DNA from 3 places in the Paeniglutamicibacter psychrophenolicus genome. Region 2 is predicted to be linked to each of the others. Evidence: riboswitches for the same ligand, from Rfam matches in the RefSeq annotation. Region 2 holds a riboswitch; each other region holds the start of a gene.
What was found. A riboswitch is a leader RNA that binds a small molecule or an ion and turns the genes downstream of it on or off. The one in region 2 is predicted to bind S-adenosylmethionine.
Positions count from the first base shown of each region.

Region 1 (4,660 bases), 3.8 Mb from region 2:
CTGGGAGGGCTTTTCTCGCTGCTTCAGCAAGGCACGTTCTTCGGCGGCCTGTTCCTGATGGCAGGGTCCTTCGTGGTGCGCTCCGCCGAGGAAGCCGTGGCAGGGGTGCGTGGAGGCGGGGCCCCGCGGTCCGGGTCCTCCGATGACTGACTGCCCGCCCCGGGTACCGGCACCGACGGCGGATTCGGGCACGTGCGGCAGCGCCATTGCCGACCCCGGAAAGGCGGGAACCACATGCCCAGGCTCCTGAGCTCCCAAACGATGTTCCGGCTGGGATTGGTGATGCTCCTGGCGGGAGTGGCCTACGTCTTGTTGGGAGACCCGATCGCCAGCTGGTACTACGACACGACGTTGCCGGGCCCGGGGATTGTCCGCTCGCTGACCCTGTGCCTCCAACTGGCATTGTTCATGGGAGGCCTGTTCCTGGCCGCCGGATCGATCATGGTCAGGCACTTCGAGATCCTGAAGGACGAACTGCGCAACGCCGCCGAGGGCAACACACCCGGTGGCGGTACCAACCACTAACGAAGCAAGGCGGGGGCCGGCCGGTGAACCGGTCGGCCCCCGCCTTGGCGGAGAATCCTGCGACTGCATCGCTACAGCGTGATAGATCCCTTTGGCGTTTCAAAGGTCACCGAGAGGATACCCGGTGTCCCGTTGGGAGCCTGCCAATCGACAACGACCTCGCCGACAGGCAGCTGCTCGGGCTGTCCGAGCCAGTCGGCAACGCGTTCGCTGGAACCGGCAATGCTGATCGAGGAGATCTTGCCAACCGGTTCCAGGGCCTTTGACGGATGCAGGTCCTCGGTTCCGTCATCCCAGCGCAGAAGGTAGGGAACCTGCGGATCGGCGATCAAGCCATTGATGCCGATCTGGCGCCAGGTCAGTTCCTGTCCATCCGGGAATTTCCGGTTGCCCGGAACCGAACCCCGGCCCAGCCGCGCTTCCGCCGGAGCCAGGTCGTCAACAGCGACGCACCAGCCCATCCAGCCGCCACCGAGTTCGGAGCGGGCGCGAACGGCCTGGCCAAACGGCGCCTTGTCCGACGACGGGTGGTTCAAGACTTCAACAACTTCCAGGTACTGGCCATTCTTCATCGGGAAGATGACATTGCGCGTACCAAAACGTGGGTGTACACCGCCCTTTACAGATTCGAGTCCAAGGGCCTCGCCGATCCGAGCGGCAGTAGCCGCGAGGCCGTCGGGTCCACAAGCGTAAGTTACATGGTCCAACCTCATCATGTGCCTATCATGGCACTTTGTGATCTGGCTCTCGACTTAGGTTTGCCTAACTTGCGTCCGGGTTGGCTGTTCGGGGTACGCGCAGGGGCGGTGTAGCGTCGAATCGTTTCGTCACATTTTGAGACGTGGTTGCGGAGCTGCGGGGCCGTGGGCCAGACTTATTGACAAGGTCATGAGTTTCAGCAGAAGGCCCCGGCTTGCTGAACGGCAACCCTCCACCGCGGTGGGGTGCCCCGGGTGAAGACCAGGCCCCGCGTCAAAAAGACGTGGGACAAGCGCGGGAATGCCCCAGCACATCAACGACTCCATCGCGGAGCCGGCCATGGGCATACCCCTTGAATCCTTGAAGGGGAAGAAATGTCTAACGACTGGTCCTTTGAAACACGTCAGATCCACGCAGGGCAGGAGCCCGACGCCACGACCGGCGCGCGCGCACTGCCGATCTACCAGACCACCGCCTTTGTGTTCCCGAGCGCGGAGACCGCCGCGGCACGCTTCGCCCTGGGCGACCTGGGGCCCATCTACACGCGCATCGGCAACCCCACCCAGGATGCCGTTGAACAGCGCATCGCCAGCCTCGAGGGCGGCGTGGGTGCGCTGCTGCTGGCCTCGGGCCAGGCGGCAACCACCTTCGCGATCCTGAACATTGCCGAGGCCGGCGACCACATCGTTGCAAGCCCCAGCCTCTATGGCGGAACCCAGAACCTGTTCAAGCACACGCTGCGCAAGCTCGGCATCGAGGTCACCTTCGTCTCGGAACCCGACGACCTCGAGGGCTGGAAGGCAGCTGTCAAGCCAAACACCAAGGCCTTCTTCGGGGAAGTGGTTTCCAACCCCCGCCAGGACGTGCTCGACATCGAAGCCGTCTCGGCGATTGCCCACGAGGCAGGCGTCCCGCTGATCGTCGACAACACCTTGTCCACCCCGTACCTGATCCGCCCCATCGAATGGGGAGCTGACATCGTCGTGCACTCGGCGACCAAGTACCTCGGCGGGCACGGCACCGCGATGGCCGGGGTCATCGTTGATTCGGGCAACTTCGACTTTGCCGCCGATCCGGAGAAGTTTCCCGGTTTCAACACCCCCGACGAGTCCTACAACGGCCTGGTGTACGCCCGGGACCTGGGCGTCGACGGTGCCCTGGGTGCGAACCTCGCCTACGTGCTCAAGGCGCGCGTGCAGCTGCTGCGCGACCTTGGCTCGGCGGTTGCTCCCTTCAACGCCTTCCTCATCGCCCAGGGGCTCGAGACCCTCTCGCTGCGCATCGAGCGACACGTCTCCAACGCCGTGGCAGTGGCCGAATGGCTCGAGGCCCAGCCACAGGTCGAACGCGTCATTTACGCCGGGATCCCCTCGAGCCCGTGGTTCGAGCGCGGACGCAAGTACGGACCCAAGGGCACCGGCGCCATCGTCTCCTTCGAGATTTCCGGCGGCCGCGAGGCAGGCCAGGGCTTCGTCGACGCGTTGAAGCTGCACTCCCACGTCGCCAACCTGGGGGATGTGCGCTCGCTGGTGGTCCACCCGGCCTCCACCACGCACTCCCAGCTCACCGAGGCCGAGCAGCTCGCCGCAGGTGTTTCCCCGGGCCTGGTCCGACTGAGCGTGGGCATCGAAAACATTGCAGACATCATCGCCGACCTGCGTGGGGGCTTCGAAGCCGTGGCCTCGCTGGGCGATGTTGAACTGCAGGCCACTCGGTGAGCGTGGAGACCAACGTGGTGCTCTACGACGCAGAAACCGCCGCGGCGCTGGACCAGGCGCCGGACGGAATCCTGCGGCACTTGCCTACCGGGCCCTACACCTTCGAAACCGGTGCGACGCTCCCGCAGATCGTGCTGGGGTATGAAACCTGGGGCACGCTGAACGCCGAGGCCACCAATGCCGTCTACATCGCCCATGCGCTGACCGGCGACAGCCACGTGGCCCGGGGTGCATCGACCGAACCCGGTTGGTGGGATGGTTTCGTGGGCCCGGGCAAGACCGTGGACACCAACCGCTACTTTGTTGTGGCGGCCAACATGGTTGGCGGCTGCTCCGGTTCCACCGGTCCGGCCAGCCTTGATCCGCAGGGCGTGCCCTGGGGATCCCGTTTTCCCTTCACCACCATCAAGGATTCGGTGCGCCTGGAGGCGCGGCTTGCCGATGCGCTGGGCATCAAGGCCTGGCACACCGTGCTGGGCGGTTCCATGGGCGGAGCACGTGCCCTGGAATGGGCCGTGGAGTTCCCCGAACGGGTGCGCAACTGCGTGGTGGTCGCTGCCACCGCCGAGTCCTCGGCCGAGCAGATCGCCTTTGCGCAGGCGCAGTCCGCGGCCATCCGGTTGGACCCGGACTTTGCCGGGGGCGACTACTACGCCAATGAACGCGTTCCTTCGGCAGGCCTGGGCATCGCACGGCGCATTGCGCACATCACCTACCGGACGGCTGCCGAGCTGGATGTGCGGTTCGGCCGCGCCCCGCAGGGGTCCGAGCAGCCGGTGGCCAGCGCCGGCCTGGATCGGGGCCGATACCAGGTGGAAAGCTACCTGGACCACCAGGCCGACAAACTGGTGGGTCGCTTCGATGCCAACAGCTACCTGGTGCTGACCGAGGCCTTGATGAGCCACGACGTGGGCCGCGGGCACGGATCGCTCCGGGATGCCCTGGGCAGGCTCGAAGGCGTGAATTTCCTGGTGGGTGCCGTCGACTCGGACCGCCTGTACTGGCCCGAGCAGTCCGAGCTTCTGGCCAAGACGCTGCCGAACCCGTGTGAAGTCAGATACATCACCTCGCCGATCGGCCACGACGGATTCCTGACCGACATCGAGCAGCTCAGCGAGCCGCTCAAGCGGGAGATCTTCAGCTGACGCATTCTCGCCCGCACTTCCGCGGTGCGGACAAGCGGCCGGGGCCCGAGGAAGTGGAACCTTCCTCGGGCCCGGCCGTCTTTCTTTCCTTCAGTCCTCGGTCAGGATCTTCATCCGTGCCTGTTGGTATTCCTCGGGCGTGATCACCCGGCGGGCCAGCAGGTCCTCGAGCTCGGCCAGGCGTTGTTCGCGGCTTTGCCGGGGTGCCAGCATTTGCGACTTTGCGGCGCGGACCGCCAGTTCGGTTTGCAGCGTGAAGGGATCCAGGCCCGCGTTCTTGCTGGCCTTGTAATTCCGGACGACCACGAAGACGATGAATCCGATCATCGCCACAAAGGCGATCGCGAAGAGCACGCCGAAAACACCGAATCCAACCACCAGGTCGTTCCACGGGTTTGGGTTTCCGAAGGGGTCGGGTTGCACCATGCCAAAGTCGACAGATTCCTGCTCGACCAGGAAATCCTCGGTGAGGTTCATGCATCAGCCGTTCTCGTGGGGCCGGCCCGTGGGGCCGACGGGCATCCTTTGCCTTGCACCAGTAGATCACGCAGCGGCGAACCGTGGACCCCAAAC
Region 1 is NZ_JAGIOE010000001.1:4,082,734-4,087,393, reverse strand. It holds gene JOF46_RS18505 (hypothetical protein) at 1-150, shown strand, start outside; gene JOF46_RS18500 (hypothetical protein) at 235-525, shown strand; gene JOF46_RS18495 (VOC family protein) at 597-1,241, opposite strand; SAM riboswitch class IV at 1,410-1,525, shown strand; gene JOF46_RS18490 (bifunctional o-acetylhomoserine/o-acetylserine sulfhydrylase) at 1,599-2,942, shown strand; gene metX (homoserine O-acetyltransferase MetX) at 2,939-4,087, shown strand; gene JOF46_RS18480 (SHOCT domain-containing protein) at 4,178-4,564, opposite strand.
Region 1: linked by a shared signal. The riboswitch ahead of JOF46_RS18490 (bifunctional o-acetylhomoserine/o-acetylserine sulfhydrylase) and the one ahead of JOF46_RS01245 (ABC transporter substrate-binding protein) in region 2 are both predicted to bind S-adenosylmethionine.

Region 2 (4,660 bases):
CGATCTACAAGTCGCGGATCATCGGCGACTACGAGGTCAACGGCGCGGCGCCCCAGCAGCTGAACGCCATCGGCGACGTCGGCCCGACCCCGGCCACCGCACTGCCCTAGGCATCCCGCCCCCAGAACCCACACCGCCGGCCCGTCCCGTACCGGACCGACAACCACCCGACACTCCCGCAAAGGACAACCATGAGCACGACGCCGGCCACACGCCAGATCCGATTCAACGCCTTCGACATGAACTGCGTGGGACACCAGTCCCCGGGTTTGTGGAAGCACCCCAAGGACCAGTCAGCCCGCTACAAGGACCTGTCCTACTGGACCGACCTGGCCAAGACCCTGGAAAAGGGCAAGTTCGACGGCATCTTCATCGCCGACGTGTTGGGCACCTATGACGTCTTCGGCGGCTCCAACGAGGTTCCGCTGCGTGCCGGCACCCAGGTCCCGGTCAACGACCCGTTCATGCTCGTCTCGGCCATGGCCTCGGTGACCGAGAACCTCGGCTTCGGCGTCACCGCCGGCACCGCCTATGAGCACCCGTACCCGTTTGCCCGCCGCCTGGCCACCCTTGACCACCTGACCAAGGGTCGCATCGGCTGGAACGTGGTCACCGGCTACCTGCCCTCCGCCGCCCGGAACATGGGCCAGGAAGACCAGCTCGAGCACGACGAGCGCTACAACCACGCCGACGAGTACATGGAGGTCGTGTACAAACTGCTCGAGGGCTCCTGGGAAGAGGACGCGGTGGTGCGCGACGCCGAGCGCGGCATCTTCACCGACCCGGCCAAGGTCCACGAGATCAAGCACGAGGGCAAGTACTTCAAGGTCCCGGGCATCGCGATCACCGAGCCCAGCCCGCAGCGCACCCCTGTCGTCTTCCAGGCGGGCACCTCGCCGCGCGGGCTGAAGTTCGCCTCGGAGAACGCCGAAGCCGTCTTCGTGACCTCCCCGACCAAGGAACTGCTCAAGGCCACCGTCACCAAGATCCGCGACGAGGTCGAGGCCGCCGGCCGCGACCGCTACGATGTGCGCATCTACGCCATGCAGACCATCATCACGGACGTGGACTCCGCAGCGGCCCAGGCAAAGTTCGAGGACTACAAGTCCTACGCCGACATCGACGGCGCCCTGGCCCTGATCTCGGGCTGGATGGGCATCGACCTGTCCACCTACGGTCCGGACGACGTCATTGGCGACAACGTGAAGTCCAACGCCATCCAGTCCTCCGTGGCGACCTTCCAGAAGGCCAGCGGGGACGCCGGGAACCCGTGGACGATCCGCCAGTTGGCCGAGTGGGTCGGCGTGGGCGGCTTCGGCCCGATCACCGTGGGCTCGCCGACCGAGGTCGCCGACAAGCTGATCGAGTGGGTGCAGGACACCGACGTGGACGGGTTCAACCTGGCCTACGCCATCACCCCGGGCACCTTCGAGGACATCGTCGAGTTCATCGTTCCCGAGCTGCAGGCCCGCGGTGCCTACCCGACCGATTACGTTGAGGGCACGCTGCGCAACAAGCTCTTCGGCAAGGGCGACCGGGTCCAGGACTCGCACCGCGCGGCCAACTACCGGTTCTCGAACGCCGAGGTCAAGTAAGTAATAGCGGGGCAAAGTTCCCTGCCGGTTGGGGAGGTGGCGCACCATGGATGCACCGCCTCCCCAGCCATTTACGCGGCAAGGCTGACCACCAGGTTGATGGTGGTGGCGAGGATTCCGGTGCCGAAGAGGAACGCCAGCAAGCTGTGGCGCAAGACCGCCGAGCGCATTTCACGCGTGGTGATGCTGGTGTCCGAGACCTGGTAGGTCATGCCCACGCTGAACGCCATGTAGGCGATGTCCGTGTATTGCGGGGCCTCGTCCTGGTTGAATTCGATGCCGCCCGGTGTGCCGCTGTAATAGATCATGGCGTAGCGCAGCGTGTAGAGCGTATGGACCATCAGCCACGACATCGCGGTGCAGGTCAGTGCCAGCAGTGCCAACGGCAACCTTGCGCCTCCGGCCAGGTCCCTGCTGCCGGCCATCACCATCACGACCGCGGCCAGCGAGCCGATGGCCGCGAAGAGGATCAGCAGGTCCGTGGTCTGGAATCCCGGGTCCTCCTCCTGTGCGTGGGCCGCGGTGCGGGCATGGTCCATGGGGGCAATGGTGATCCATACCCAGGCGTTGTAAATCAGCGCTGCCACGGTCCAGCCGACGGCCGGAGCGTAAACCCAGGCTCCCAGGAGGCCGGTCAATGCAGTGGCGGCGACTCCGCCGGCGAGCATGCCCAGAACGCGCAGCCTGCGGTGCCTGGCGCGCTGCGACAACGTGCTTTTCATGAACCGATCCAACCACGTTTGGGGCGCACCGGCATACGGTGGACCGCTGCCCGCAAGCGATGGCCGAGCATGGGATCTTGCGATTGGCAGGGTCCGTAACCATCAAGCGGCGAACTGGTCGGAGTGCTTTTCGGGGCGCTGAAATGCCGCCGATACCAGCGCTTCATTGTCAACATGACTCGATGATGACGCAAGCTTCCGGAAATCGGTGCGTCACAATCGGTCTTGTGACGTCCGGCGACTCGATTCAAGCCAGGAATCGACCCATTGCGTCGGTTTGTTTCACCGCGGGCCCCATTTCCTTGGTCATATCGAAGATCCTGCAACACACTTGAAGTGTTCGAAGTCGGCAACCAGCCACTTACGGGCACACACCATCCAGAGCGACTGAGAGACCTGGCTCGTTGACGTCGCAGCAACCACTCCCGTCACGGGGAGCCGGTGCTACCGCCAGGACCGATGGAGATAGCCAAACTCTGCGCGGTCCACCGAATACCGTCATGCCCCACGCGGTATCCGATTGACCAGCCATGTCGCGGCGTTCCTCGGGTGAACCGAGAGGGAAATACTCATGGGCAACACCAACCCACCGGCCAAGCGACGTATTCGCGCCAGCCTCAGCGTCAAGATTCTTACGGTACTTTCCGTCGCCACCCTTGCACTGAGCGCGTGCGGGTCCGGAGCCCCAGCAACGGGCAACGCGGCCGGCCCGGTCAGCACCGAGCCGGTGCAGGGAGGAACCTTCGTCTACGCGGAGGTCGCCCCGATCAACAACTGGCAGACCCAGGCCGCACGCTTCTACGAGAAGTCCAACGTCCTCAACAGCGTGCTGGACCGCCTGACCTATTTCGACACGGAATCGGGAAAGCTCGTAAGCTGGATCGCCTCCGAGTTCAGCGCCAGCAAGGACCAGACCGAATTCACCTTCACCATCCGTGACGGCGTGACCTTCTCCGACGGAACTCCGCTCGATGCCAAGGCCGTGAAGGAAAACCTTGACGCGCTTGGGCTGGGGATCAAGGACGCGCAGGTCGCACCGAACGTCGACTTCGCCTCCTACAAGTCCTCGAAGGTCGTGGGAAAGAACCAGGTCAAGGTCACGCTCAAGGCACCGGACGCCAACTTCCTGCGCGCCACTTCGTCAGTCACTGCGGGCCTGGTTTCCCCGGCAACACTGAAGCTGGACAATGCCGGACAGTCGGCGATCGCGAAGATCATCGGATCCGGCCCGTTCGTCTTTGAATCCGAAAAGACCGACGAGGAAGTCACCTTCGCCAAGCGCGCCGACTACAAGTGGGCACCGGAAACGGCCCCCAACCAGGGCGCCGCATACCTGGACAAGCTCGTGGTGAAGTACCTGCCCGAGGTCGCCCACCGCGCCGGCGCCGTGCAAACCGGGCAGGTCGACCTGGTGCGCGGACTCCAGCCCGTGGACGAGCAGGCACTCAAGAGCAGCGGCGACCAGGTCCTTCCGGCCCAGGGCGTCGACCTGACCACGAACATGGCAGCGGTGCGCATCGGCAACGGCAAGCTCGCCGATGCCAAGGTGCGCCAGGCACTCCAGGTCGGCATCGACCGCCAGTCCATCAAGGACACCGTGCTTTCCGACAGCTACGTCATCGCCGACTCCGTCCTGAACCACGCGGCACCCGGATTCATCGACCTGTCCGCGGACCTGGCCTACAACCCGGAAAAGTCCAAGGCCCTGCTCGACGAGGCAGGCTGGGTCGTCGGAGCCGACGGCGTCCGCGAGAAGGACGGCAAGAAGCTGGAACTCACCATCACCAGCTCGAACAACTCCGTCGTCATCAAGCCCGCCTTCGAATTGATCGAACAGCAGTGGCGCGAAATCGGCGTCAAGCTCATCAACCGCGCCGCCGACAACACCTTCCTGGCCACGGCCATGATCGATCCGAACATCGAGTTCTTCGGGACCCGCCAGTTTGCATACGGCGGACTGGGCCCGGTCTTCGGCCCGGCCAACAACACCCAGACGCTGAACGCCGACACCGAGCTCAACGCGCTGTTCGCCAAGGAACGCGCCGCCACCAGCGAAGCGGAGCACAAGGAACTGGTCGCCGAGGAACAGCGCCAGCTGGTCACCGAAAAGGCGCTGTCCCTCGTCTTGTGGGACGAAGTCCAGGTCTACGGCGGCAACTCCGACGCCCACGTTGAATTCACCTCCGGCACCGCCCCGATCTTCCAGGGCGCCTGGAAGACCGGAAAGTAGCCAACCATGGCCGCATACATCGCGCGACGCATCGGACAAGCCTTGCTCGTCATTTGGCTTGCCTACACCTTGGTCTTCCTGGCCGTGCAGCTGCTGCCAAATGACCCGGTAAC
Region 2 is NZ_JAGIOE010000001.1:303,920-308,579, reverse strand. It holds gene JOF46_RS01260 (acyl-CoA dehydrogenase family protein) at 1-110, shown strand, start outside; gene JOF46_RS01255 (LLM class flavin-dependent oxidoreductase) at 192-1,595, shown strand; gene JOF46_RS01250 (DUF1345 domain-containing protein) at 1,667-2,317, opposite strand; SAM riboswitch class I at 2,689-2,783, shown strand; gene JOF46_RS01245 (ABC transporter substrate-binding protein) at 2,889-4,547, shown strand; gene JOF46_RS01240 (ABC transporter permease) at 4,554-4,660, shown strand, end outside.

Region 3 (4,660 bases), 4.4 Mb from region 2:
ACCACCATCACCAGCACCGCCCGCGCCAGCGTCACGACCCCGGCCGCGACCAGGCCCCAGGAGATGGCCGTGGCAACGGCATCGGTGAAGCGGACACCGAAGACGAATGCGGTCCCGATCAAGGAATCGGCGACGGACGCCTGCCGGGTGCTGTCCACGCCGATCGAGTCGCCGACCGTGGTGAAGCGGTGGCCGGGCCCGTCCTGCTTCCCCAGCGCCGCGGACAGCGCCTCGACGGTCTGGGAACGGTTCCCCCCGCCGTCGTGCATCAGGAGCACCTGGCCCCCGGCCCCGTGCAGCAGCAATTGGCCGGTGATCACCTTGGCGCCGGGGGCGCGCTCGTCTGCGCTGTTGAGTGTGCTCAGCACGGTCAGGAAGCCCTCGTCCGCTGCCGTCTCCATGGCCGACCACTGTCCGTTCGTCGTGGCCGCGTTCCCCGAGCTGTGGGGCGGGCGCAGCAGCGACGGCGATTGGCCGGTGATCCCCGCGACGACCTTCTGGGCACCCCGGATCTCGAGCTCGCGCCGCCACGAGGGGGCCCCGGAGAGGTCGGCGTGCGTGAGGGTCTGGATGCCGATCTCGTGGCCCTCGGCGGCCATGCGCCGCAGCAGCCCGGGCTGCCGGATCGCCGAGGTGCCGGTGACGAAGAAGGTGGCATGGACCCCGTGCTCCCGCAGGACATCGAGGATCTTCGGCGTCCAGACCGGGTCGGGCCCGTCGTCGAAGGTCAGGGCCACGGTGCGGTCGGAGGGGCCGGCCGTGCGGACATCCTGCCCGCGGGCATCAATGATCGGGCCACCGTCCAGGACTGCCTCCGGGACATTCCCGGCGGCGCGGCTCACGGGCGCGGGGCGATCGCCGATGCCTGCCAGGTGGTTCATGTATCCCTGGATGGCCAGCGACAACCCCAGTGTCAGGACGACGACAACCATGAGGAACCAGTGCGCCGCGATGCCGCCGGTGCGGGCCACCCGGCGTCCGCGGCTCACGGAAGGGGCTCCCGGGTGGGCTTGGCCGGGCCGGTGCCGCCGTGTCCGGGGGCGGTTGCATTGCGGCCCGGTGCGTCCTGGCTCCTTCCCGGGGTGGTCGGCTCGCTGCCGGGGCTCGGCGCGGCACTCGCGGGAGCAGTGCTCGGTGCTGCTTGCGGGGCCGTGGTTTCACGGGGAACGGCCGAGCTGGAAGGGGCAGCGGATTCGGTTGCGGAAGAAGGCGCGGCGGTGGGCGCGGTTTCTTCAGGGGCGCTTGTGGCCGCCTCGGTGCCGGCGGTCGCATCGGGTGCCGCCACGGGTGGTTCCTCGGCGCGTTCGGATGCCGGGGTCGGGGTTGGTGTTGGCCGCGGTTTCGTCGAGGCTTCGGGCCCGGCCGCGACCGCTGGCTGTCCCCCTGAAACGGGCAGCCTCGGTGCCGCGGTCGTGGAGCCGCCCAGGAAGGCGACCAGGAGCAGTGCCACGTACAGCGCCATCAGGCCCACGACCACCATGCCGGCCTTCTTGAGTCGCTGCAGGCGCCTGCCGGAGGGGTCGACGAAGACGGGGTCGCTTGCGGCGGTGGACGATCCTCGGACGGGGGCTTGGGTAAAAACAGGCATTGTTGACCAACGATAACGCACGCCCGCAAAGGTCACAAAATGGTCACGATGACAAGTCCCGAGGCTCGTCGCCCTTGAATTGCGCGGCGCACGGGACTAGGGAAAAAACCTTCCACAGTGTGGTCCGACGGGTTTCCGGGCCGCACGGCGGAAGGGGGCGTCAACCCAGCTTGAGCATGACCTTGATGGAGTTTCGCTCGTCCATGGCCCGGTAGGCCTCGGGCGCCTGCTCCAGGCCCATGACGGTGTCGAAGACCAGGCCGGGGTTGATGAGGCCGGCCAGCACATCCTCGAGCAGCTCGGGCAGGTACGCCCGGGTGCTGGCGGCACCGCCGGCGACCGAGATGTTCTTGGAGAAGAGCACCGAGATCGGCAGCCCGTCCTGGCCGTGCGGAACGCCCACGAAGCCCAGCGAGCCGCCGGGCCTGGTGCAGCGCAGTGCCTGGTCCATGGCCTCGGCGGTGCCCACGCATTCGAGCACCGAATCCGCCAGCACTCCCCCGAGCAGTTCGCGCACCTTCACGGCGGCCTCGGCCCCGCGCTCGGACACCACATCGGTGGCCCCGAATTCGCGGGCCAGCGCCGCGCGGTCGGCGTGCCGGGACATCGCGATGATGCGCGTCGCCCCCAGGCGCTTGGCGGCAAGGACCCCGCACAGGCCCACGGCGCCGTCGCCGACGACCACGACGCTGCGCCCGGGCGCCACCCTGGCCCCGAGCGCGGCGTGGTGCCCGGTGCCCATCACATCCGAGAGCGCCAGCAGCGACTTGGACAGCGACTCGTCCGGTTCGCTGACGCCCGGGACCGGAACCAGGGTGCCGTCGGCGTTGGGGACCCGCACCGCCTCGCCCTGTCCGCCGTCCACCGGCAATCCGTTCTCGTCGTTCCCGCCCCAGGCAGCCCGGTGTTCGCAGGCGACCTGGACGCCGTTGCGGCACGGCGGGCAGGTACCGCAGCTATTGGCCCAGGGTGCCACCACGAAGTCGCCGACCTTCAAGGTGGCGACCTTGCTCCCGAGCGCCGTCACGGTCCCGATGAACTCGTGGCCGATGCGCCGGGGCTCCGGTGTCGGGTTGATCCCGCGGTAGGGCCACAGGTCCGAGCCGCATACGCAGGCGGCGGCGACCTTCACGATCGCGTCGGTGTCGGTGAGCAGGACGGGATCGGGGCAGTCCTCGACGCGGATGTCCCGCGGTCCGTGGATCAGGGTGGCGCGCATTTTTTCCTCCGCAAACTTGGTCTGGTGCTGTCTTTTCCCAGCCTATGCTTCCCGGCCGGGCATGGCCCCTTCTGCGATGCCGTGACGGTTTGTTGCGCCAGCCCCAGCCCCGGTGGTGGCAATGTGTCCCCGATTCAACGTAGGGTTGAAACAGCTTCACGAGTTCTGGTCGCTTCTAGCAAAGCTCCGACTGACCAGGCACCAACCCCATAGTTGCACGGTGGGTGGTTCGGATGACGAAGTGGCCCCTTCACGCATCCCGCGCCCAGGGGCAAGGACAACGAATATCAAGGACGTGTGCATCATGTACAGCCCCACCCTGGCCACCGCTTCTCCCGCCAATCCGCTGCCGCGCTTTTCCGGCGACTGGATCACCGCATGGCTCGATATCGACAACGACACCAGCCTGCTGCACGTGGGCGCCGGACCCGAGGAGTGGGTCCTCGAGGCACTCGCCCCGCACAAGCTCTCGGCCGTCCTGGAAGGCCGCGGACCCGTCGAGGTCCAATTCAACCCCGAGCTCCTGGTGGTGCTGCTGCCCGGGGCCCACGAGCTGGTCGGGGACTCGTTCTTCCGCCTGCGCGCCTGAAGTTCCAGGACCCCCCGGCCGTTCTGGAACCCCAGCCGCGCGACGCCTCGCTAGATGTCCAGGATCATGCGCAACCCCTTGCACCGAGACACGCAGATCATCATGGTGTCCCCCGCCTGGCGTTCCTCCTCGGACAGCAGCGAGTCCCGGTGATCGATATCGCCCGAGACCACCGGGGTCTCGCAGGTCCCGCAGATGCCCTCCCGGCAGGAGTTCAGCACCGGCACCCCGGCCTCCGCGAGCGCATCCAGGATGCTGGTGCCCACCGGCACCTGCACCGTCACGCCGTCGGTGGTTTCCACGGTGAACTCGTGGTCCCCGTCCGCCGGGGCGGTGGCGGCCGGGTCGGCCACGAACCGCTCGGAGTGGAACCGGGTCTTGTCCTCCCAACCGGCGGCCAGCGACGCAATGAAGTCCAGCAGCGGGCCCGGGCCACAGGCATAGGTGTGGAACGCTGCCTCCGCGTCCCCCAGCAGCTCCTTCAGCGGGTAGAGACCGGCGGTGTCGTCGGCATGCACATGCACCTTGTCCCCGTAGCGGGCCAGCTCGGCGGTGAACGCCATCGATTCCAGGCTCCGGCCCAGGTAGACCATTCGCCACGGGATCCCGGATTCCTCGGCCGCGGCGAGCATTGGCAGGATCGGGGTGATCCCGATGCCCCCGGCAATGAACAGGTATTCCGGGGCCGGCTGCAGCCCGAAGTTGTTGCGCGGTTCCCGGACCTTGACCCGGGCACCGGGCCGCAGGTCGTCGTGCACGTAGGCGGAGCCGCCGCGGCCCGCCGGCTCGCGCAGCACCCCCAGCCGCCAGCGCCGGGCCCCGGCCTCGGAACACAGCGAGTACTGGCGCAGCAACCCGTTGGGCAGCAGCACGTCGATGTGCGATCCCGGGGTCCAGCCCGGCAGCGGCAGGGCCGCCGGGTGCGCCAGGTGCAGGGAAAGCACGCCAGAGGATTCGGTGCGGATCTCGGCGACCTCCACCTCGAAGAAGCCGTCCGTCCCGATGCCCAGAAGGGCCCTGGAATCAGGATCCAGTCCGGTGTCGATGGTCATGGTCACGATGCACCTCCAGTGCTGTGATGTGTTTCCGCGGACGATGCCGCGCTATGCAAAACCGGGATGCCCGGCAGGGATGGATCCAGCGAGTCGACGGCGTCCAGCACCGCGTCGGAGGCCTCGCGCACGGAGATGGTCACCCGCACCCCCGAGCCGGGGAAGGCACGCACCGAGACGCCGCGGGCCACGCAGGCGGCCTCCAGCTCCAG
Region 3 is NZ_JAGIOE010000001.1:4,724,915-4,729,574, forward strand. It holds gene JOF46_RS21220 (bifunctional polysaccharide deacetylase/glycosyltransferase family 2 protein) at 1-989, opposite strand, end outside; gene JOF46_RS21225 (hypothetical protein) at 986-1,588, opposite strand; gene JOF46_RS21230 (zinc-dependent alcohol dehydrogenase family protein) at 1,749-2,807, opposite strand; SAM riboswitch class IV at 2,962-3,091, shown strand; gene JOF46_RS21235 (hypothetical protein) at 3,112-3,396, shown strand; gene JOF46_RS21240 (PDR/VanB family oxidoreductase) at 3,447-4,448, opposite strand; gene JOF46_RS21245 (aminotransferase class I/II-fold pyridoxal phosphate-dependent enzyme) at 4,451-4,660, opposite strand, start outside.
Region 3: linked by a shared signal. The riboswitch ahead of JOF46_RS21235 (hypothetical protein) and the one ahead of JOF46_RS01245 (ABC transporter substrate-binding protein) in region 2 are both predicted to bind S-adenosylmethionine.